4 regions of the Pseudomonas sp. MDT1-17 genome follow, and region 3 is predicted to be linked to each of the others. Evidence: predicted binding sites of a transcription regulator. Region 3 holds the regulator's gene; each other region holds the start of a gene.

Region 1 (5,878 bases), 3.5 Mb from region 3:
TCCGTAAGCGTCTATTTCAATAGGACACGCAGAGTCTGCTGGTACAAGGGACATCTTTTGCAAGATAATCCGCCTTGCTTTTGACGTCATGGCTTTGACGTGGATTTGAATTGACGACTATTCGAAGACTCACCGTTTCAGGAGGCCTGAATGCACAACGACGGGAATGTAGTGCCTTTGCACAAGGTGGCTACCGATCAGGCGACTCCCTCGCCGCTCGCCCGCCTGCCTGTGATTCTGCTTCAGGTTCGCGACAAGGCCGCTCAACAGCTCAGGCATGGTTTGCAGGAACTGTTCGATAACGCCGACGACACGCTGTTCGAAATGGCCGACCGGGCCCGCACTGACGTCGATCAAAACCTCTTCTTTGAAGCCATGCGCGACTTGCGCCTCAAGCGCAAAAACATCGAACGCGGCGTTCTCGAACAATTCTTCGAGGCTTTTGTCCGCCTCACACAGTACGACAGCACTCAGTCTGCCTTGTCCCAGGCGCTGGCCTTCGACGCCGCGGCGGCGCTGTCCAATGACGACATGGAGCGCAGCGTGGCAGTGGAGGCGATGGTCAGCAAAGTGCTGAACCGCGACGGCTTCGCCCTGGACCAACTGACGGCCCGACTCGGCGCACTGCTGGGCAGGGAGCTGCTCGATCAGCTCAATCCCATGGGGCCGGCGATGCTCTGCGAGTACTTTTTGCAGGCCGGGCGCAACCTGGGAGTGGAGATCAAGGTCAAGCTGATCATCCTCAAGCTGTTCGAGCGCTACGTGCTCAGGGATGCCAGTCAGCTCTACGCCGAAGCCAATCAGTTGCTGATCGCCACCGGTGTTCTACCCGACCTCAAACCTGCCCCTGCGCGGCGGGCCACGGATCGTGCGGCCGCCAGCGCCGGTGTTGAACCCGCTCAGGCCAACACCCGCGCCGGTGCTCCGCCGATCGACGACAGCGTGCAGGAAGTCTTCGCCGCGTTGCAGCAATTGCTGTTTCACGTGCGGGGCAGTGTCGCGCCGACGCTTGAAGCCAGTGCCCAGACGCAGCCGATTTCCACCCGCGACCTGCTGCGCCTGCTCTCGCACTTGCAGCAATACGTGCCGACGCCGGCAGCCCGGGAAGACTTCGATCTGCGAAACCAGCTCGAACAACTGCTGACCCGGGTCAGCGTCAAAAGTGGCAAGTCACGCGTGGTCGGGGTGGCTGATGAAGACGTGATCAACCTGATCGCGATGCTCTTCGAATGCATCCTCGATGACCGCAACCTGCCGGATTCGCTCAAGGCATTGATCGCCCGTTTGCAGATCCCGATGCTGAAAGTGGCGGTGCTCGACAAGAGCTTTTTCAGCCGCAGCAGTCACCCCGCCCGGCGCCTGCTCAACGAAATCGCCACCGCAGCCATGGGGTGGGGCGAGTGCGATGACCATGAGCGCGACAGCCTGTATCTGCGCATCGAGCAAGTGGTGCAACGGTTGCTGAATGATTTTGTCGATGATCCGGCGGTTTTTTCCGAATCGCTGGCGGATTTTCTCGCCTTCACCAGCGACGAGCGCCGTCGCAGTGAGTTGCTTGAGCAACGTACCCGTGACGCCGAAGAAGGCCGCGCCAGGACTGAACTGGCCCGCCAGCGCGTCGAACAGGTGCTGAATCAGGCCTTGTTGGGCAAAGTATTGCCGCAACGGGTGGTGGTGTTTGTCCAGGACGCCTGGAGCCAAGTGTTGCTGCTGACGTGCCTCAAGCACGGCGATCAGTCAGCCGAGTGGCACGCCGATGTGCAGACCATGGCGCACTTGATCTGGAGCGTACAGCGCCATGCCGAGTCCGATGCGAGCCTGCGCCTGTTGACGCTGGTGCCGGGGTTGCTCAAGTCGTTGCGCGACGGGCTGAGCAGTTCGGCATTCGATCCGTTCGCCACCAGCGAGTTTTTCAGTGAGCTGGAAGCCTTGCACGTTCAACTGTTCGAACGTCCAGGGCAAAAGCTTGAACAGTCTGTCGATACGCCGGTCATGGTCGAAGTGCTGCAGGAAGTCGTCCTGCGAACCGCCGACGAAGGGCCGGTCGATACGACGTCAGTGCGTTTGCCGGAGGACGATGCCGGCCTGCTTCAGGTCGATCAGTTGCGGTTGGGGTGCTGGGTCGAGTTTCAGGAAGGCGACGAGAACACCTTACGCTGCAAACTCGCGGCGATCATCGAAGCCACCGGCAAGTACATTTTCGTCGATCGTACCGGAATGAAAGTGCTGGAGCGCAACCGCACCGGTCTGGCTCTGGAATTCCGTTGTGGCGCGGTGCGAGCGCTGGACGACACTTTGCTGTTTGACCGGGCGCTGGAGTCAGTGATCGGTAACCTGCGGCGCCTCAATCGCGGCAAGTGATCGCGCCCCGAGGGTCTATCACGGCATACTGGGCGCCAACACAATCGTCGTTGAAGGAACCTGTATGCAGTTGGACCCCGCGAGCGGTTGGTGCCAGGGTGTGCGTTTATGCCCCTCGCCCAACTTCAATGCGCGCCCCACGGGCGAAATTTCCCTGCTGGTGATCCACAACATCAGTTTGCCGCCAGCGCAATTCGCCACCGGCAAGGTGCAGGAATTTTTCCAGAATTGCCTGGATGTCACGGAGCATCCCTACTTTGAAGGGATCGCCGACCTGCGTGTGTCTGCGCACTTTCTGATCGAACGTGACGGCACGGTCACTCAGTTTGTCTCTTGTCTTGAGCGTGCCTGGCATGCCGGCGTTTCGAGTTTCGAAGGGCGGGAAACCTGTAACGACTTTTCCGTGGGCATCGAACTAGAGGGCACGGATGATCTGCCGTTCACCGACGCTCAGTATCAAGCATTGACGACCCTGACCCGGCAGCTGCAAAGCGCCTTCACGGCCATCACCGCACAGCGCATCTGCGGGCACAGCGACATCGCACCCGGGCGTAAAACCGACCCGGGACCCGCGTTCGACTGGGCACGCTATCGCGCTGCCCTGGCAAAAGAGGAACAACAATGAGTTTTCTGGTGTTGCTGTTGGCGGTCTGGATCGAGAAGTTCTCGGCCCTGCGCCATCGGGTTCAGCGCGATGGCGGTTGGGTCCGCGAGTTGAACAAGCTTGAGGTCAATCCGCGTCTGGCGAAAAATCCGTGGCTGATCTTGGTGATCCTGGTTTTGTTGCCAGTCGCACTGTTGGGTTTGCTGCTGCTGGTGCTGGACCCGGTGGCTTACGGTCTGCTGGCGTTGCCGGTGCACCTGCTAGTGGTGATTTACAGTTTGGGCCGCGGTGATCTGCTGGCCGGTCTCGGGCCGTTTCGCGATGCCTGGCGCCGGGAAGACCTGCAAGCTGCCGCTCATGTGGCGGAACGCGACCTGGGTATTTGCGCCGATAGCGGCGAACAACTGCTGGAACGGGTCGAAGGGCATCTGCTGTGGGAGGCTTATCAGAGCTTTTTCGCGGTGATTTTCTGGTACTTCCTGCTGGGTCCGGTCGCAGCCCTGAGCTATCGACTGCTGGCCCTGGCCGAAGAGCACGGGCAGAACCCGGCCGTGGTTGAACGCGCCGCACAACTGCGTCATGCGTTCGACTGGGTGCCGGTGCGTCTGCTGGCGGCGAGTTTTGCGTTGGTCGGCAACTTTGTCGCGGTCAGCCGGGTGATGTTGCATGAACTGCTGAACTGGAACATCAGCGCCGCCCAATTGATCGAGAAGGTCGGACTGGTGGCCGGTGAAATTCCAGCGCCGGTGGTCGGGCCTGACGGCATCAACAGCCTCGACCGGATCTGGGAACTGTTGCTGCGTGCGGCGGTGCTCTGGTACGCCGGTTTTGCGTTGTGGACTGTCCTTCCCTGATTACACCAATCCTGTAATTGGATGGACTCGCCCTCGCTGTCGTTGGCTGTTTAGACTGCCACCGTGGCGCATTGACGCCTCGGCTTGGGCGAGTCCATCCAATTACAAGACCGCGTGCGCCGTGTCGTTAACCTTAAGTTACAAAACCTCCCGCCGATTTAAGCTATACACAGTTAGCGCCGAATAGTGGCTATCTGCTGTCGACCCGCGCCTGCCAATAAAAATAAGAAATCAAAGGGAGACCTCCAGTGAAGAGCTTGCTCTATCCCGCTGTCGCGCTGATGAACCGCCTGAGCTTTGGCATGAAGTTCAGCCTGATCAGCGTGCTGTTCCTTGTGCCGATGCTGGTAACCAATTTCTATCTGGTGCGCGATTCCTATCGTGAATTCCAGGGCACCCAGGTCGAACTGCAGAGTCTCGACCTTTTGGGCAGCAGTCTTTCGTTACGGCGCGATCTGGAAACCCTGAACAATCTGGTGCAGATCAACGTCACGCTCGGTCAATCCGGTAAGGCCGGCAATGTCGAGTCGCAGATCAGCAGCCTGGGGCAAAGTGTGCTGAGCCGTTTGCAAGGGCTGACGGCGATGACCACTGACCCCGAGCAGATCATCGTTTTTGATAGTAAGCGCGATGAAATGATCGCCGCGTTCAAGGTCCAGCAAGCGGAAAATTCCCTGCAAAGTAAAAGCGGAATGATCGGCAAGCTGCTCGGCAATGCGCAGATTTTCAGCCAGATCATCGCCAGTCAGGCTGGCCTCAGCCGCGACACCCAGAGCGACATGCGCCAGCTGAGCGAACTCATTACCAATGTCACCCCGCCCGTTACCCAAATTCTGGGTGAAGGCCGGGCGATGGGCTCTTTTTCGCTGGGGCAGGGCTTTCTCAACTCGGCATCGAGTACCCGTTTTGATGAGTTGTTGGCGCAGATCGAAAAACTGCAGGCCGAATATGCCCTGAAGTTGCAGGACGCGCTGGGTTCCAGCAAAGCAGCACGGGAAACCCTGGCTGTTCAGGCCGATAGCAGCAAGGCGTCGTTGAAAAAGGCCAGTGAACTGTTCGAAGAACAGGTCGTGATGGCCGATACGCTCGATACGCCGTGGCAGGGCTTTTACGATCAGGTCACAGGCCTGATGGACCAGACCTACCAACTCAACGAAGCTACCCTGAGTTTTCTCGGCATCCAGTTACAACAGCGACTGGAGCAGAACCGCACCCACATGGTCTTGCAGGCTGTGGCGTTGTCGGTGGTGTTTGTGTTGATTTTTTACCTCTACGGCGGTTTCTACGCCTCGACCCGCACCACCCTCAAGCGTCTTGGCGCAGTGATGGACAAGGTGGCGGCGGGTGACATGACGCAGACCTTCAGCGCGAACAGTCGCGATGAACTGGGCGAGTTGGGCGAGGTGTTCAACGGCACCGTGAAGAAAATCCATGACTTGATCGAGCGGGTCGGCCAGACCGTCAGTGAGGTCGAGCGCCAGGCCGGGCAGGTGGAGACCGTTTCCGCCCAGAGCAACCAGGCGGTGGCGGGGCAGCGCACTCAGATCGAACAGGTCGCCACGGCCATGAACCAGATGTCGGCCACCTCGCTTGAGGTGGCCCGCAGTGCCGCAGCAGCGGTCAGCAGCGCCCATAGCGTCAACGACGAGACCATCAGTGGTCGCGGACTGGTGGAGTCTCAGCAGGGCAGCATCGCCGCCCTTGCCACTGAAATCGATCAGTCGGTGCTGGTGATCAATCAACTGGCCAGCGACAGCCAGTCCATCAGCCGTGTGCTGGAGGTGATCAAGAGCATCGCCGAACAGACCAACCTTCTGGCGCTCAACGCGGCCATCGAAGCTGCTCGCGCCGGTGAGCAGGGCCGTGGTTTTGCGGTGGTGGCGGACGAGGTCCGGACATTGGCCAAGCGCACCCAGCAATCGACCGAAGAAATCGAGCAGATGATCGCCAAGCTGCACAGTGGTGTCGGCGCTGCGGTGAAGGCGATGGGTACCAGTCATCAGATGGCCAACGGCACCGTGGGGCAGTCGGAGAAGGTTCAGCAAGCGCTGGAGAACAT
Region 2 (5,878 bases), 2.8 Mb from region 3:
CACCACCATCTCGCGCAAACCACTGCGCGGCTGGGTCTGGATGCGCTGGACCAGCTCACCCAGGGACTTGATGCCTTGCTGTTCCATCAGTTTGTTGAGACGGCTCGAGACCAGGTATTGCTTGTTTTCACCGAGCAAAATGCCACAGGCTTTTTCCAGGAAGACCCGGAACTGTTCGAAATCCAAATTACCCGTAGACAAAGATGCCGCCTCTTAAATCGTGTTAACCGCCAAGGGCAGAAGGCCCTTAGCTGATGTCTGCTGCTTTGATCCGGTTGACTACCCGGGATGCCAGGTCATCAGGACGGAATTTGGCAAGGAAGTCATCGGCACCGACCTTCTTGACCATCGCCTGATTGAATACACCCGACAACGAAGTATGCAGGATGATGTGAAGCTTTTGCATGCGAGGGTCGTTGCGGATCTCGGCCGTGAGGGTGTACCCGTCCATCTCCGGCATCTCGATGTCGGAAATCATCATCAGGAACTCTTCTTCCGGCTTCTTGCCCTCGTCGACCAGTTTGCGCAGGTAATCCAGCGCTTGCCGACCGTCGTTCAACGCCACCACTTCGACACCGACCGTCTGCAGGCAACGGGTCACCTGCTTGCGCGCCACCGACGAGTCATCGACCGTCAGTACCCGCAAGGACAACGCCTTGTGCTGGGTTTCGACATCCACCACGCCGACGGAAATCGCTTCCGGTGTCGGCGCCACTTCTGCCAGCACTTTCTCGACGTCGATGATTTCGACTAACTGATTGTCGACCCGAGTCACAGCCGTCAGGTAATGATCGCGTCCCGTGCCCTTGGGTGGCGGATGAATCTCCTCCCAATTCATGTTGACGATGCGTTCCACCGATCGCACCAGGAAACCCTGGGTCTTGGTGTTGTACTCCGTGATGATCACGAAGGGATTGCTTTGATCTTTCAGCGCACCGGAGCCGGTCGCCATCGCCAGATCAAGAATCGGAATGGTCGCCCCCCGAATACTTGCCACACCGCACACGACAGGACTGGATTTTGGCATCAGCGTCAGTTTGGGGCATTGCAGCACCTCCCGAACCTTGAACACGTTGATCCCATACAGCTGCTGGCCGTCAAGACGGAACAACAACAGCTCAAGGCGATTTTGCCCTACCAGTTGCGTGCGCTGGTTTACCGCATCCATTACCCCAGCCATGCACAGACTCCTACACCAACGCTTAAGTGTGTTGCGACGCGCATTCATCACTAAACGGCACGGCGCTTGCTTTTTAACTCTTATGAACACAGAACCGACATTTTTCCGACGCCTGACATCAAACGCTCGCACACTACTGTGCGCGATGTCGGCCGTTTGCCTGTTCAACGCTGGCAGCCCTGCCCTTGCTGACGCGGTTACCTTGCCTGACATGCTTATCGGCGTCACTCAGGGCTTTCTTGAATTCTCCGTAGAAGACTATCTGGCGACCAGTCAAACGCAAGGCCGCTACGAAATCCAGGTCAACCAGCTTGATCCGCGACTGCGGATGCCCATGTGCGACAAGGAATTGACAGCGTCCCTGGAGAGCCCGGCCAAGCCGCTGGGCCGGGTTACGGTCAAGGTTCGCTGCGAGGGCGCGTCGCCCTGGACCGTCTTCGTACCCGCTCAAGTGCGCCTGTTTCGCGACATTGTGACCACCACCCGCCCGCTGCGGCGCGCCGGTATCGTCGAGCCCGACGATGTGACCTTGCGCGAGCGTGACATCAGCCTGATCAACCAGGGTTACCTGACTTCTGTCGATCAGGCGATCGGGCATAAACTTACCCGACCAATGGTCGCCGATCAGGTCATGACCCTGGTGCACATGGAACAGGCAGAAGTCATCAGCAAGGGCGACCAGGTGGTGATTACCGCCCGCAGCGGTACGCTCAGCGTACGCATGCCGGGTGAAGCGCTGTCCAACGGCGGCCTGCGCGAACAGATTCGGGTGAAAAACCTCAACTCCCAGCGGGTCATCAAGGCGCAAGTCACCGCGCCCGGCCAGGTGGAAGTGGCCATGTAGAACGCTCTGTTTGTGAAGATGTGGCGCGCCACTCGACTGTTGCCTAAGATGTGGCGCGCCACTCGACTGTTGCCTAAACTGTGCCCCATGCAGGGCAAGCGCTGACGCGCGCAAGCTCATTGATAAATGGGCCTAAAGTTTTTCCGGGTATGGCCGAAAACATGGCAAGCGTCCAAATACCCAGAGGTTTTTTTATCATGGTCATCGATTTCAGCCGTTTAAACAGTTCCCCGTCACTTACCGGCAGTACACGTACCAGCACCGCGAAGGAAACCGCCGAAACCGGCAAATCCGCGCCGCTGAATACCCCGGCCGAACAGGCCGGTACCGCCAAAAGCGGGGAATCGGTACATCTCAGCAATGAGGCTCAACAGTTGCAGAAGGTCACTGACAAGCTGCGCGATCAGCCTGCCGTCGACAACGCCCGTGTGGCCGAGTTGAAAGCAGCGATTGCCGATGGCAGCTACAAAGTCGACAGCAACCGTGTAGCCAGCAAACTGCTCAACTTCGAAGCCCAGCGCTAGGCCAAGGCCCGCGCCAGGCTTTTGGACGCTTAAAACCCAAGGCCAGCCATGCACGACTCTAATTTACTGCAACTGATCACCGACGATTTCGCTCCAGCCCAGCATTTGCTGGAGTTACTGCAAACCGAGTCCCTCGCCTTGCACGGTCGCGACATGCCACTGCTCGAAGAAATTCTGGCGCAGAAACAGGCATTGATCATTTTGCTCGATCAGCATGGCCGCAAGCGCAGTGAAATTCTCGCCAGCCTCAATCTGCCGACCAACCGCAACGGCCTGGAGCAACTTGCCAGCCATTCGAGTATTGGCGACCAGTTACTGGAGCAGAGCGATGTGCTGACCGATCTCCTGGCGCAGTGCCAGGCGGCCAACGTCAAGAATGGCCAGTCGATCCTGGTGCAACAGGCCGCGACGGCCAATCAGCTGAAAATCCTCAACGGCGGTGAGCCGCCAGCGCTTTATGATGCACGCGGATCAACCTCCATGCTTGCGAAGCCACGCCCGCTCAGTCAGGCTTGAGCCTGCTGAAAAGCGAGCACTATCAAGACGCGTAACATGCTGGCAATATGCTGGCCAGCCGTAGTCATATTTTGTCTGGAGATTGATGAACCGTGTTCAATGCCTTAAGCGCGGAAGATGCTCCGCAGCCACCCAAGGTGCTCACCACGCCGTTGGAGATCTCCGGCAACCTGCGCCAGCTGCAAGACAGCCATGATCCGCTGATCATCACGTTCCATGAGCGCAGCCAGCGCTTCCAGAGCTATCTGGTGGACCTTGACCGTGAAAGCAACATGATGGCCCTGGACGAAATGATTCCCCGCGACGGTGAACGTTTCCTGCTGGCCGGCGAACCGTTCAAGGTAGAAGGCTTTCACGACGGCGTGCGTATTGCCTGGGAAAGCAACGGCCCGATGACCATCGATGAATCCGGTGGCGGTCGCTGCTATCGCGGCGCCCTTCCCAGCGAGGTTGTTTACCATCAGCGCCGAAATGCATTCCGTGCTGCATTGAAGCTGGCACAACTGGTCAACGTCGATCTGGGTGGTGAAAAACTCAAGTCGCCGATCAGTGGCAAGCTCCTGGACATCTCGGCCACCGGCTGCAAGTTGCGCTTCGAAGGCGACATCACGGGCAGCCTGCAACTGGGTCAGGTCTACGACCGCTTCGTCGCCGCCCTGCCCTTTGGCAACATGACGGCACCGGTCGAATTGCGTTACCTGCACTTCGAAGAAAGGATCTCCACCACCTTCGCCGGCGTTCGCTTTCACAACATGAGCGGGCTGGTGCAGCGCCAGGTCGAACGGTTCGTCTATCAGCTTCAGCGCGAAGCACGACGCTTCGACAAAGACGACATGTAATACGACGCTTCAATAGAAAACGGGCAGTCCCTTGCGGTGACTGCCCGTTTTTTTATGCCTTCGATTTACGGCCTGGCCTCAGTGAAACTTTGCTCACGGGGTGCATCAGGGTCTTCGGGCGGCGGATCGGTTTCCGGCTCAGGCTCAGGCTCAGGTTCAGGTTCAGGCTCAGGCTCAGGCTCAGGCTCAGGGTTGATCGGGTTCTGCATCTGGTCCTGCACCACCTGTTCATCGACACGCGGGTCAAGACAAGCCACCAACGGCGAACTCGACATGCTGTCCGGCATAGCGACGTGATGCAGCGGTGCGTCGTCCACCTGATGCAAGTTGGTCACCGCTTTCGGGCGAATCCGCCACACCAGCACCAGCGCGAAGAAGCTGAAGAAGGCATAGAGCATCTGGCTGCCGAACAGCTTCATCAACACCCCGGCCACCAGCGGTCCGATACTGGCGCCGACACCGTAAGTCACCAACAGCATCGCCGTCAGGGACACCCGACGATCACCCTCGACATGGTCGTTGGAAAACGCCACCGCCAACGGATACAGGCAGAACTGAACTAACGAGCAGAGGAAACCGGCGATGAACAGCACCTCCAGCGGCACCTGCTTAATGATCGCCAGTGGCAATGCAGCCAGCGCCAGGCTAAATGCAAAACAGCGGATCAGCAGTGCGCGGTCATAACGATCGGACAGCCAACCCAGCGGCCACTGCACCACCAGACCGGCGAAAATGCAGCTACCCATGAACAGACCGACCTGCTCCGTGGACAGGCCTTGCTGCGAGGCATACAGCGGCGCCAGACCGTAGAACGAACCGACGATCAGCCCCGCCCCCAGCACCGTACTCAACGATTGCGGCACGCGCTTGATAAAGAAACGTGGCTCCATCGGTGCCGGGTGCAACGGCGCCGGGTGAATCCGCTGGGTCAGGGCCACCGGCACCAGGCACAGGGCAAAGCACAGGGCGACCAACATCAACAGCTCAAGGCCCAGCGACGGGTGCATGACCAGAATCAGTTGACCCAGCACCAGCCCCAGGTATGAAGCGATCATGTAGCCGCTGAAGACGATGCCACGTTGCTTGGCTTCCGCCTGCTCGTTGAGCCAGCTTTCGATGACCATGTACTGGCACATCATGCCGAGGCCGACAATGACCCGCAAAAACAGCCAAGCGGGCAACCAGTCCACCAGGCCATGGCCCAGCACCGCCGCGCCGACAATCCCGGCGCAAGCCGAATAGGCTCGAATATGCCCGACCCGGGCAATCAGCCGATGGCCGATCTTGCCGCCCAGCACCAGGCCGAAATAGTTGGCCGCCATCAACGCACCCACCCACAGGCTGTCGACATTATCGGCCGCCAGGCGCAAGCCCAGGTACGTACTCAGCAAGCCAGAGCCGATCAACATCATCAGCGAGGCAAAATACAGCGCTCGAAAGGGTTTCCAGATTTGGCGCATCGGCGTTCCGAGCGGCTCCTTGCAGTGAGAATCGGGCTATCTGAAAAGATAGCCCGAAGACGATAGAACGTCAGGCCTGAGCGGCCAGGACACGGCGCTCCCAGGGAGTAATTTCATCAAAGAAGCTGGTCAACTCCATGGTCTTCGAAGCGACGTAGCCTTCGATGAACTCCTTGCCAAACAGTTCCTTCGCCAATTGGCTACGTTTCAGACGCTCAATGGCGGCATGCAAGGTACACGGCAACGAAAGATTATCCGGCACTTCAAATTCGCCCTGGATCGCCTCGCTCGGCTCCAGTTTGTGTTCAATGCCATACAACCCTGCGGCAAGACTGGCGGCGATCGCCAGGTACGGATTTGCATCGGCCCCCGGCAAGCGGTTCTCGACCCGACGAGCGGCGGGCGAACTGGCCGGAATGCGCAATCCGGCCGCACGGTTGTCGTGGGACCAGCAGGCATTATTCGGCGATGCGAAGGGATGGCACAAGCGCTGATAAGAGTTCACGTTCGGCGCA
Region 3 (5,878 bases):
GCGCGGCGACGGGTGCCGGAGCGCTGTAGGTGCTGGCACGACGGTTACTGCGCGAGATGCTGAGAATCTTCTCGCACAGCAGTTGCTTGACCTTCTCCGGGTTGCGGGAGATGTCTTCGAAATTCTTCGGAAGGAAGTCCACCGCGCCGGCGTCCAGCGCATCGAGAGTGACCCGAGCGCCTTCGTGGGTCAGCGAGGAAAACATCAACACCGGGGTCGGGCAGCGCTGCATGATGTGCCGCACCGCCGTGATGCCATCCATCATCGGCATCTCGTAGTCCATGGTGATCACGTCTGGCTTGAGGGCCAGCGCCTGATCGATCGCCTCTTTTCCGTTGGTCGCCGTGCCGACGACCTGGATATTCGGATCCGCTGAAAGAATTTCCGAGACGCGGCGGCGGAAAAACCCCGAATCGTCCACCACCAGGACTTTGACTGCCATAAACACTCCGTTAGACGGAGCGAGGCTCAGTCGCCCCGCTCCACCAGAATCAAATACGCCGTGCGGCGTAACGCTTGAGCATGCTCGGTACATCGAGAATCAGCGCAATGCGGCCGTCACCGGTGATGGTGGCGCCGGACATGCCCGGGGTTCCCTGGAGCATTTTGCCCAATGGCTTGATGACCACTTCTTCCTGGCCCACCAGTTGATCGACGACGAAGCCGATCCGCTGAGTGCCCACCGAAAGGATCACCACATGGCCCTCGCGCTGCTCTTCGTGAGCGGCGGAGGCGACCAGCCAGCGTTTGAGGTAGAACAGTGGCAGTGCCTTGTCCCGCACGATCACCACTTCCTGGCCGTCCACCACGTTGGTGCGCGACAGGTCGAGGTGGAAGATCTCGTTGACGTTCACCAGCGGGAACGCAAACGCCTGGTTGCCGAGCATGACCATCAGCGTCGGCATGATCGCCAGGGTCAACGGGACCTTGATGACGATCTTCGAGCCCTGGCCCTTGGTCGAGTAGATGTTGATCGAACCGTTGAGCTGGGAAATCTTGGTTTTCACCACGTCCATGCCCACGCCACGACCCGATACGTCAGAGATCTCGGTTTTGGTCGAGAACCCTGGCGCAAAAATCAGGTTGTAGCACTCGGTGTCGCTCAAGCGATCGGCCGCGTCCTTGTCCATCACACCGCGTTTTACCGCGATGGAACGCAGGACGTTCGGGTCCATGCCTTTGCCGTCATCGGAGATCGACAGCAGGATGTGGTCGCCTTCCTGTTCAGCAGCGAGGATGACCTTGCCGCCGCGGGACTTGCCCGACGCTTCACGCTCTTCCGGCGATTCGATGCCGTGGTCGACCGCGTTGCGCACCAAGTGGACCAGCGGGTCGGCCAGGGCCTCGACGAGGTTCTTGTCGAGGTCGGTTTCTTCGCCGACCAGTTCCAGGATGATCTCTTTCTTGAGCTGGCGTGCCAGGTCGCGAACCAGACGCGGGAAGCGCCCGAAGACCTTCTTGATCGGTTGCATCCGGGTCTTCATGACCGCGGTTTGCAGGTCGGCCGTGACCACGTCGAGGTTCGACACGGCTTTGGACATGGCTTCGTCGCCGCTGTTGAGGCCCAGACGGACCAAGCGGTTACGCACCAGTACCAACTCGCCGACCATGTTCATGATTTCGTCGAGACGCGCGGTATCGACCCGCACGGTGGTCTCGGCTTCGCTGGCCGGTTTTTCCGCCGGTGGCGCGGCCGGGGCACGAGCCGGAGCCGGTGCAGCAGCAACAGGCTTCGGTGCTTCGGCTTTGGGCTCGGGCGCTTTGGCGACGGGTTTCGGTGCAACAGCCTTGGCCACCGGGGCCACAACCGAAGCGCTGGCGCCCGACACGGTACCGACTTCAGTGAACTTGCCTTTGCCGTGCAATTCGTCGAGCAGCGATTCGAACTCGTGATCGGAGATCAGATCGCTGCCAGCCGCTTTAGCGGTTGGCGCAGCCGGGACAGGCGCCGCAGCAATGGCCGATTCCAGCGCATCAACGGCAAAGTTGCCCTTGCCGTGCAGTTGATCGAGCAGTGCTTCGAACTCGTCGTCGGTGATATCGGAGCTGTCGCCTGCCGCTTTCGGGGCAACCGGTGCGGCGGGCGCAGGGACTACCGCATCGACGGCGAACTGGCCTTTGCCGTGCAACTGATCGAGCAACGACTCGAACTCGGCATCGGTGATTTCGTCGCTGGCAGCGGCATTACCCACTGGCAGCGGAGCAGCCGCCGGGGCCTCGGCCTGCGCCTTGACGGCGTTCAGCGAGTCCAGCAGTTGTTCGAATTCGTTATCGGTGATGTCGCCCGACTCGCTGTCAGCAGCCGGTGTCTCGACCACTTCGGCAACCGGTGCGGCTTCAGCAGTTTGCGGCTCGGCCAGACGGGCCAGAGCGGCAAGCAATTCAGGCGTGGCCGCCGTGATCGGGCTGCGCTCGCGGACTTCGGTGAACATGCCGTTCACCGCATCCAGCGCTTCGAGAACCACGTCCATCAATTCCGAGTCGACGCGACGCTCACCCTTGCGCAGGATGTCGAACACGTTCTCGGCGATGTGACAGCACTCCACCAGCTCGTGGAGCTGGAGGAAGCCGGCGCCTCCTTTTACAGTGTGAAAACCGCGAAAAATTGCATTGAGCAAGTCCGCATCATCAGGTCGGCTTTCAAGCTCGACCAGCTGTTCGGACAGTTGCTCTAGAATCTCGCCGGCCTCAACCAGGAAATCCTGAAGGATCTCTTCATCGGCGCCGAAGCTCATTAAGGGGGTGCTCCCGAGGTCTAAAAACCTAAAAAACCTAAAATGCTAAAACTCTAAAATCCTAGGCTGGATAACAAATCGTCCACATCGTCCTGACCGGACACAACGTCTTCTCTTTTATCGGCATGAATCTGCGGACCTTCACCCTGAGAGAGATGTTTTTGCGGATCTTTTTCAGCCAGCATCGCTTCACGGTCATGTTCGATGCCCGCAAAGCGGTCCACCTGACTGGCCATGAGCACGAGCTTGAGCAGGTTGCTTTCAACTTCGGTGACCAATTGGGTCACACGCTTGATCACCTGACCGGTGAGGTCCTGGTAATCCTGAGCGAGCAGAATGTCGTTGAGGTTGCTCGACACCACGCGATTGTCTTCGCTGCTGCGTGTCAGGAAACCGTCGACTCGCCGGGCCAGTTCGCGGAACTCTTCAGCCCCGACTTCGCGACGCATGAACCGTCCCCAATCGGTGCTCAAGGCCTGGGCTTCATTGCTCAGGCCGTTGACCAGCGGTGTGGCGTTTTCCACCAGATCCATGGTGCGGTTGGCTGCGGCCTCGGTCAGCTTGACCACATAGCCCAGACGCTCGGTGGCATCCGTGATCTGTGACACTTCCTCGGCTTGTGGCATGTTCGGGTCAATCTGGAAATTGACGATCGCGCTATGCAGCTCGCGAGTGAGCTTGCCCACTTCTTGATACAGGCCGCGGTCACGGGTCTGGTTGAGCTCATGGATCAGTTGCACGGCGTCGCCGAACCTGCCTTTTTCAAGGCTTTCGACCAGTTCGACAGCGTGTTTTTTCAGGGTCGACTCGAAATCGCCCTGTGAAGTTTCGATATGCTCCATAGCTCCCCCGTGGCGCAGTTTCTCAACCGATGCGTTCGAAAATCTTTTCGATTTTTTCTTTCAACGCCTGGGCCGTAAAGGGTTTGACCACATAGCCGTTAACACCGGCCTGGGCTGCCTCGATGATCTGCTCACGCTTGGCTTCAGCGGTCACCATCAGCACCGGCAGGTGCTTGAGCTTTTCATCGGCGCGCACGTGGCGCAGCAAATCGATACCGGTCATGCCAGGCATGTTCCAGTCTGTTACCAGAAAGTCGATGCTGCCACTGTTGAGAACCGGAATGGCAGTGATGCCGTCGTCAGCCTCGACCGTGTTGGTGAACCCAAGGTCACGCAACAGGTTTTTTATGATCCGCCGCATCGTTGAGAAGTCATCAACGATGAGGATTTTCATGTTCTTGTTCAATTCGACCTCCAAGCAGTCTTAAACGCGCCCAGCACCTGGACGCGCCATTTCAATCAATCCGGCAAAGCACTCAATGACTGTCTGGAGCACAACAGATCGGGACCCGTGCGGTTCAACACCCCACCAGCCGCGTTCGCAGTGTCCCCACACTGCCTTCAGCGCGCTCGCCACTCCCCCAAACGCCCCCGCAAACGGGCCGCGCACTGGCTGTGTAACTGGCTGACCCGAGATTCGCTGACCCCCAGGACCTCACCGATTTCCTTGAGATTCAACTCTTCGTCGTAGTACAGCGCCAACACCAGTCGCTCACGCTCCGGCAAATTGGCAATCGCGTCCGCCAGTGCCATCTGGAAGCGTTCATCTTCCAGGTCGCGCGACGGCTCGAGATGAGCACTGGCACCATCCTCGTGCAGCCCTTCGTGTTCGCCGTCTTGCAACAGATCGTCGAAACTGAATAACCGGCTGCCCAGGGTGTCGTTCAAAATCCCGTAATAATCGTCGAGACTCAATTGGAGTTCGGCCGCAACCTCGTGATCTTTAGCGTCACGACCGGTTTTAGCTTCAATCGAGCGAATGGCGTCGCTGACCATCCGGGTATTGCGGTGGACCGAACGTGGCGCCCAGTCCCCCTTGCGTACTTCATCGAGCATCGCGCCGCGGATTCGAATGCCCGCGTACGTCTCGAAACTCGCGCCTTTGCTGGCGTCGTATTTGGTCGACACTTCAAGCAGGCCGATCATCCCGGCCTGGATCAGGTCTTCGACCTGGACACTGGCCGGCAGACGCGCCAGCAAGTGGTAGGCAATGCGTTTAACCAGTGGCGCGTAACGCTCGATCAGCTCGTACTGCGCGTCACGTGCCGATTTCTTGTAGAGGTTGTAGCCGCTGGCTGTCATAGCACCGGTCCTGCCGTTTGTTGCACGAGGCGCTCGACGAAAAACTCCAGGTGCCCACGCGGGTTGGCAGGCAATGGCCAGGTATCGACCTTCTGTGCAATGGCCTTGAACGCCAGGGAGCACTTGGAACGCGGGAAGGCTTCATAGACGGCGCGCTGTTTCTGCACGGCCTTACGCACGCTTTCGTCGTAAGGCACCGCACCGACGTATTGTAAGGCGACGTCGAGGAAGCGATCCGTGACCTTGGTCAACTTGGCAAACAGGTTGCGACCTTCCTGCGGGCTCTGGGCCATGTTGGCCAGGACGCGGAAGCGGTTCATGCCGTAATCGCGGTTTAGCAATTTGATCAGTGCGTAGGCATCCGTGATCGAAGTCGGTTCGTCGCAGACCACCAGCAAGACTTCTTGCGCTGCGCGAACGAAACTGACGACAGAGTCGCCAATGCCCGCAGCGGTGTCGATCACCAATACGTCGAGGTTGTCGCCGATATCGCTGAACGCCTGGATCAGGCCGGCGTGTTGGGCCGGGCTCAGATGAACCATGCTCTGTGTGCCGGACGCCGCCGGGACGATGCGGATGCCGCCAGGGCCCTGCAACAGTACGTCGCGCAGCTCACAGCGGCCTTCGATCACGTCGGCTAACGTACGTTTGGGTGTCAGTCCCAGCAGGACGTCGACGTTCGCCAGCCCCAGATCGGCGTCCAGCAGCATGACGCGCCGGCCGAGCTCAGCTAGAGCCAGGGACAAGTTCACTGACACGTTAGTTTTCCCGACGCCACCTTTGCCGCCGGTCACCGCGATCACCTGTACGGGATGCATGCTGCCCATGAATTTTCTTTACCTTGTCTTACTTGACGGAGGCCACATTACTGGCTGCGCGTTCAAAAAATGAACAATGCATGGCAGACCATCGATGTAGGTACAAAAACTGTTCATTAATACCTCAGCCGACCTGCTTGGTCGGGCTGTGGTAAATATCAGCGAACATGTCAGCCATGGC
Region 4 (5,878 bases), 3.1 Mb from region 3:
CGCTTTGCATTGCTTACAATTTGAGTTCACGGGGCTTGACGATTCTTGATCACTCTTTTTACCTGGCACGCAGCAGGTAACGCTTGAAGAGCTTTCAGAGAGAAGAAACAGAAGGAAGGTATTACAGAAACAAAAAGAACGCGGTTAAAACGATGTCCAGCAGGAAATCCCCCCTATTCAGATGTGTGGCCTTGTCATCGACAAGGCCACAACTCTATTACTGTCGTTTCACTACCGTCGTTCCACTACGGCTTCGATCATCTCAGAAAAGCTTCCGGCCTTTGTTCGCCGCAATACGCATGCGCAAGGCATTGAGCTTGATGAAGCCCGCCGCGTCGGCCTGGTTGTAGGCGCCGCCGTCTTCTTCGAAGGTCGCGATGTTGGCATCGAACAACGATTCGTCGGACTTGCGACCGGTGACGATCACGTTGCCCTTGTACAGCTTCAGACGCACAACGCCGTTCACGTGGGCCTGGGACGCGTCGATCATCTGTTGCAGCATCAGACGCTCAGGGCTCCACCAGTAACCGGTGTAGATCAGGCTGGCGTATTTAGGCATCAGCTCGTCTTTGAGGTGAGCCACTTCGCGGTCCAGGGTGATCGATTCGATCGCACGGTGAGCGCGCAGCATGATGGTGCCGCCAGGGGTTTCGTAGCAGCCACGGGACTTCATGCCAACGTAGCGATTCTCGACGATGTCGAGACGGCCAATACCGTGTTCGCCACCGATACGGTTCAAGGTCGCCAGCACGGTGGCCGGGGACATTTCGACGCCGTCCAGTGCGACGATGTCGCCGTTGCGGTAGGTCAGTTCCAGGTATTGCGCTTTGTCAGGAGCCTTCTCCGGGGAGACGGTCCATTTCCACATGTCTTCTTCGTGCTCGGTCCAGGTGTCTTCCAGCACGCCGCCTTCATAGGAGATGTGCAGCAAGTTGGCATCCATCGAGTACGGGGATTTCTTCTTGCCGTGACGCTCGATCGGGATGTTGTGCTTTTCAGCATAATCCATCAGCTTTTCACGCGAGAGCAGGTCCCATTCGCGCCACGGAGCGATCACTTTCACGCCTGGCTTCAAGGCGTAGGCGCCCAGTTCGAAACGAACCTGGTCGTTGCCCTTGCCGGTGGCGCCGTGGGAAATGGCGTCTGCGCCGGTTTCGTTGGCGATTTCGATCAGGCGCTTGGCGATCAACGGACGAGCGATGGAAGTACCCAGCAGGTACTCGCCTTCGTAAACGGTGTTGGCGCGGAACATCGGGAAAACGAAATCGCGCACGAATTCTTCGCGCAAGTCGTCGATGTAGATCTCTTTCACGCCCATGGCCTGTGCCTTGGCGCGTGCAGGTTCGACCTCTTCGCCCTGACCCAGGTCAGCGGTGAAGGTCACGACTTCACAGTTATAAGTATCCTGCAGCCACTTGAGGATCACCGAAGTGTCCAGGCCGCCGGAATACGCCAGAACGACCTTGTTTACGTCCGCCATGCCATTACTCCACGGGGTTCTACGGAAAGCCGTCAAGTCTACCGGTCATGCAGAATAATTTACAGAGGCGCGACAGCTTATGACGACGAAGCGACAGATTATGTCGAGTGGGCGACGGTGACGGCGGGTTCAGGAGGTCGACGCGGCGCTTGCCGATGCAGTGGCCTGAGGGGCTGGTTCTTCGGTGGGCGCAACCCGCGCGAGGTGCACATTGACCCGACGGTTCTTCGCCCGGTTGGTGGAGTTGGTATTGGGCGCCAACGGATAACGCTCGCCGTGGAAGCGCAGGGTGATCTGCGATTCCTGAATACCGTTGGCCTTGAAGTAGTCCATGACCGCCAGCGCCCGGCGGCGCGACAGGTCACGGTTGGTCAGGCGGTTGCCGCTGTTGTCGGAGTGGCCATCGAGTTCGATGTGGTTGACCGTCGGGTCGGCCTTCATGAATTCCAGCATCACTTGCAATTGAGTCTTGGCCTGCGCGTCGAGATCGATGCCTTCGCCGGGGAAGCCGATCTGCGATTGTTTGACCTGCTCGAAATTCTTCGGCAGCAGTTTTGCTACGCAGCCTTGGTAGTCGTTAAAGGCCTGGCTGAACTTGACCGGCAACAGACGCACCTCCGACATCCGGCCATCGCCAGAGTAATGTCGAACAACCGGACTGCGGCCATCCATCAAGCCACTGATCAAACGCCCGGCCTGTACTTGCGAGCTGTTGAACAGCACATTGCCACTGCCGATTCGCACGGAACCGAGGTTAATGTCGCCACGCCCTGGCTGCCAGGGTGCAGCCGCCGCCAGCAAGGTCGCCGAACCGCCGCCGATCATCGCGTTGTAGGCCTTCAGACGAAACGTCGCTTGCTCGCCAGCGCGGCGCACGAACTCACCGGAACCAAAATCGGTGATCGGCTGAGTCAGGCGGCACTCGAATTTGTCTCCTTCGACCGTCCACTCGATGCTTTCCAGACGGGTCTGGAAAGTGAGCGCCATCGCAGGAAGGCTGGCAAATACGCTGAGCAAGGCTAAATAACGCTGGCGCACGGGAGGCTCCACTGGCTTCTACAACAAAAAGACCGACACACACATGTTTACGGCATACCTGTTGGATATCGGAAGCTTCCTGCAAAACTTGATAGCGAGTGCCTGAGAGAGTCTTTTCCGGTAGCATTCCCCTCAGTTTGACCCGCCTGGAATCCCCTCATGTCCGACCGCCTGACCCTGCTGCGTCCCGACGACTGGCATATTCATCTTCGCGATGGTGCTGTGTTGACCAATACAGTCGCGGATGTCGCGCGCACCTTTGGTCGCGCCATCATCATGCCCAACCTGGTACCTCCGGTGCGTAACGCCGCTGAAGCCGACGGCTATCGCCAGCGGATTCTCGCTGCACGCCCGGCCGGCAGTCGCTTCGAACCGTTGATGGTGCTGTACCTGACTGACCGCACACAGCCCGAAGAAATTCGCGAGGCCAAGGCCAGCGGTTTCATTCACGCCGCCAAGCTGTACCCCGCCGGCGCGACCACCAACTCGGACTCCGGTGTCACCAGCATCGACAAGATTTTCCCTGCACTCGAGGCCATGGCCGAAGTCGGGATGCCCTTGCTGGTTCATGGTGAAGTCACCCGTGGCGATGTCGACGTGTTCGATCGCGAAAAAATCTTCATCGATGAGCACATGCGCCGTGTGGTCGAGCGTTTCCCGACGCTCAAAGTGGTGTTCGAACACATCACCACTGCCGACGCCGTGCAGTTCGTCAACGAAGCTTCGGCCAATGTTGGCGCGACCATCACTGCGCATCACCTGCTGTACAACCGCAACCACATGCTGGTGGGCGGGATTCGGCCGCACTTCTATTGCCTGCCGATCCTCAAGCGCAACACCCATCAGGAAGCCCTGCTCGACGCCGCCACCAGCGGCAGCGACAAGTTCTTCCTCGGCACCGACTCGGCGCCCCATGCCCAGCACGCCAAAGAAGCAGCATGCGGCTGTGCCGGTTGCTACACCGCTTATGCAGCGATCGAGATGTATGCCGAGGCCTTCGAACAACGCAACGCGCTGGACAAGCTCGAAGCCTTTGCCAGCTTGAACGGCCCGCGTTTCTACGACCTGCCGGTGAACACCGATCGCATCACCCTGGTCCGCGATGAGTGGACCGCCCCAACCAGCCTGCCATTTGGCGAGCTGACCGTAATCCCGCTGCGCGCCGGTGAAAAACTGCGCTGGCGCCTGCTGGAGGAACACGCGTGAGTGAAGACCATTTCGACGACGAACAGGAAGGTCAAGGCGGTGGAGGTGGTTCGCGCCACCCGATGGCTGAACGCTTCCGTGGGTACCTGCCAGTCGTTGTCGACGTTGAAACCGGTGGTTTCAATTCTGCCACTGACGCGTTGCTGGAAATTGCCGCGACCACTATCGCCATGGATGAAAAAGGGTTTGTGTTCCCCGATCACACCTATTTCTTCCGTGTCGAGCCTTTTGAAGGCGCAAACATTGAAGCGGCCGCGCTGGAATTCACCGGGATCAAACTCGATCACCCGCTACGCATGGCAGTGAGTGAGGAAACAGCGCTGACCGATATCTTCCGCGGCATCCGCAAGGCGCTTAAAGCCAATGGTTGCAAACGGGCGATTCTGGTCGGGCACAACAGCAGCTTCGATCTGGGTTTCCTCAACGCCGCCGTTGCACGCCTGGACATGAAACGTAACCCGTTCCATCCGTTCTCGAGCTTCGATACAGCAACCCTGGCCGGTCTGGCTTACGGCCAAACCGTACTGGCCAAGGCCTGCCAGGCAGCCGATATCGACTTCGACGGTCGTGAGGCCCACTCGGCTCGCTACGACACCGAGAAGACGGCCGAGTTGTTCTGCGGCATCGTCAATCGCTGGAAACAAATGGGCGGCTGGGAAGACTACAACGACTGATCTGTCGTCGGGTTTATCCCGCCCATAAAAAAAACCGGCCTCAACGGCCGGTTTTTTTATGCCTCAAACGTGCCTTACAGCGCAGCAGCGTTCTCGGTCAGGTAGGCCGCGACGCCTTCGGTCGAAGCGGTCATGCCTTTGTCGCCTTTTTTCCAGTTGGCAGGGCAAACTTCGCCGTGCTCTTCGTGGAATTGCAGAGCGTCGACCAGACGGATCAGCTCTTCAATGTTACGGCCCAGCGGCAGGTCGTTGATGATCTGCGAACGGACAACGCCTTTGTCGTCGATCAGGAATGCGCCACGGAAAGCCACGCCGCCTTCGGACTCAACGTCGTAGGCCTTGGCGATTTCGTGCTTCAGGTCGGCAGCCATGGTGTAGCGGACTTCACCGATACCACCATTGTTGACCGGGGTGTTGCGCCAGGCGTTGTGGGTGAAGTGCGAGTCGATCGAAACGGCGATCACTTCAACGTTGCGTGCCTTGAAGTCAGACATGCGGTTGTCCAGAGCGATCAGCTCGGACGGGCAAACGAAGGTGAAGTCCAGTGGGTAGAAGAACACCAGGCCGTATTTGCCTTTGATGGCCGACGACAGGGTGAAGCTGTCTACGATTTCGCCATTACCGAGTACGGCCGGTACGGTGAAGTCAGGGGCTTGTTTGCCTACGAGTACGCTCATTGGATATCTCCTGGTGTAAAAACGTGAAGAACTGGGCTCGCATCAGCCTGTCACCTTCAGGCGACAGCCCTGTGACACGAACCCGCTTCATAAGGACCGGCCATCATACACTGCGTTTTTGGCCTGTCCTTAACGGTTTTTTTGCCGGGGGAAATGCTGTCGACAGATCTTCCTTGTGATCGACGCTGAGGAGAAACCGTTCGTCAGCCCCCGACAAAAGCTTTCAGAAACCACTTTGACAATCATTCTCGTTAACATTAAGATCCATCGCAATTGAGTCACAACCAGCGACGGTTTTCACTTATGTATGTCTGCCTCTGCACTGGCGTCACCGACGGTCAAATCCGCGATGCAATCTATGAAGGTTGCTGCAGCTATAAAGAAGTCCGTCAGGCCACCGGCGTAGCCAGCCAATGCGGCAAATGTGCCTGCCTTGCCAAAGAAGTGGTCCGCGAGACCCTGACCAAATTGCAATCGGCTCAGGCCTCGATTCCCTACCCCGTAGAATTTACTGCCGCGTAATTACCCTATTTTAAAGAACCGGACTTAATGTCCGGTTTTTTTATGTCTGAAAATCAATCGCTTACGCTCTAGACGCGGAACACAAACATTCTTATTCCGATTAATTTTCACTTAAGTTTCAATAACTTAGGTTTGACACTCTTAACTACGCGGCTCAAACTCTGCCTTATAGACAGCTAATACAGGGCAGGACCCCATCATGAAAGGCGACATTACAGTCATCCAGCATCTCAACAAGATCCTTGCCAATGAGCTGGTCGCGATCAATCAATATTTCCTGC

What was found. Region 3 encodes FliA, which starts transcription of late flagellar genes. Its sites were predicted from a motif close to CTAAAGTTTNNNNNNNNNNNGCCGNTAA; they were not measured.
Region 1: ACYZTX_RS26350 (methyl-accepting chemotaxis protein) is a predicted target of FliA. The motif match lies at 3,952-3,979, and genes of this name have one in related genera.
Region 2: flgM (flagellar biosynthesis anti-sigma factor FlgM) is a predicted target of FliA. The motif match lies at 2,157-2,184, and genes of this name have one in related genera.
Region 4: ACYZTX_RS24670 (flagellar protein MotY) is a predicted target of FliA. The motif match lies at 2,584-2,611, and genes of this name have one in related genera.

The regions. Positions count from the first base shown of each region.
Region 1 is NZ_JBUBVM010000001.1:5,699,018-5,704,895, reverse strand. It holds gene ACYZTX_RS26365 (DUF1631 domain-containing protein) at 151-2,361, shown strand; gene ampD (1,6-anhydro-N-acetylmuramyl-L-alanine amidase AmpD) at 2,426-2,986, shown strand; gene ampE (regulatory signaling modulator protein AmpE) at 2,983-3,819, shown strand; gene ACYZTX_RS26350 (methyl-accepting chemotaxis protein) at 4,068-5,878, shown strand, end outside.
Region 2 is NZ_JBUBVM010000001.1:5,039,259-5,045,136, forward strand. It holds gene cheR (protein-glutamate O-methyltransferase CheR) at 1-201, opposite strand, end outside; gene ACYZTX_RS23350 (chemotaxis protein CheV) at 248-1,180, opposite strand; gene flgA (flagellar basal body P-ring formation chaperone FlgA) at 1,263-2,024, shown strand; gene flgM (flagellar biosynthesis anti-sigma factor FlgM) at 2,222-2,548, shown strand; gene ACYZTX_RS23365 (flagella synthesis protein FlgN) at 2,597-3,064, shown strand; gene ACYZTX_RS23370 (flagellar brake protein) at 3,157-3,903, shown strand; gene ACYZTX_RS23375 (MFS transporter) at 3,969-5,363, opposite strand; gene ACYZTX_RS23380 (glutamine synthetase family protein) at 5,434-5,878, opposite strand, start outside.
Region 3 is NZ_JBUBVM010000001.1:2,240,330-2,246,207, reverse strand. It holds gene ACYZTX_RS10400 (protein-glutamate methylesterase/protein-glutamine glutaminase) at 1-442, opposite strand, end outside; gene ACYZTX_RS10395 (chemotaxis protein CheA) at 492-2,735, opposite strand; gene ACYZTX_RS10390 (protein phosphatase CheZ) at 2,789-3,577, opposite strand; gene ACYZTX_RS10385 (chemotaxis response regulator CheY) at 3,600-3,971, opposite strand; gene fliA (RNA polymerase sigma factor FliA) at 4,139-4,879, opposite strand; gene fleN (flagellar synthesis regulator FleN) at 4,876-5,706, opposite strand; gene flhF (flagellar biosynthesis protein FlhF) at 5,822-5,878, opposite strand, start outside.
Region 4 is NZ_JBUBVM010000001.1:5,315,447-5,321,324, forward strand. It holds gene ACYZTX_RS24660 (hypothetical protein) at 1-80, shown strand, start outside; gene ACYZTX_RS24665 (argininosuccinate synthase) at 263-1,480, opposite strand; gene ACYZTX_RS24670 (flagellar protein MotY) at 1,610-2,518, opposite strand; gene pyrC (dihydroorotase) at 2,678-3,724, shown strand; gene rnt (ribonuclease T) at 3,721-4,398, shown strand; gene ACYZTX_RS24685 (peroxiredoxin) at 4,473-5,075, opposite strand; gene ACYZTX_RS24690 (bacterioferritin-associated ferredoxin) at 5,379-5,597, shown strand; gene bfr (bacterioferritin) at 5,797-5,878, shown strand, end outside.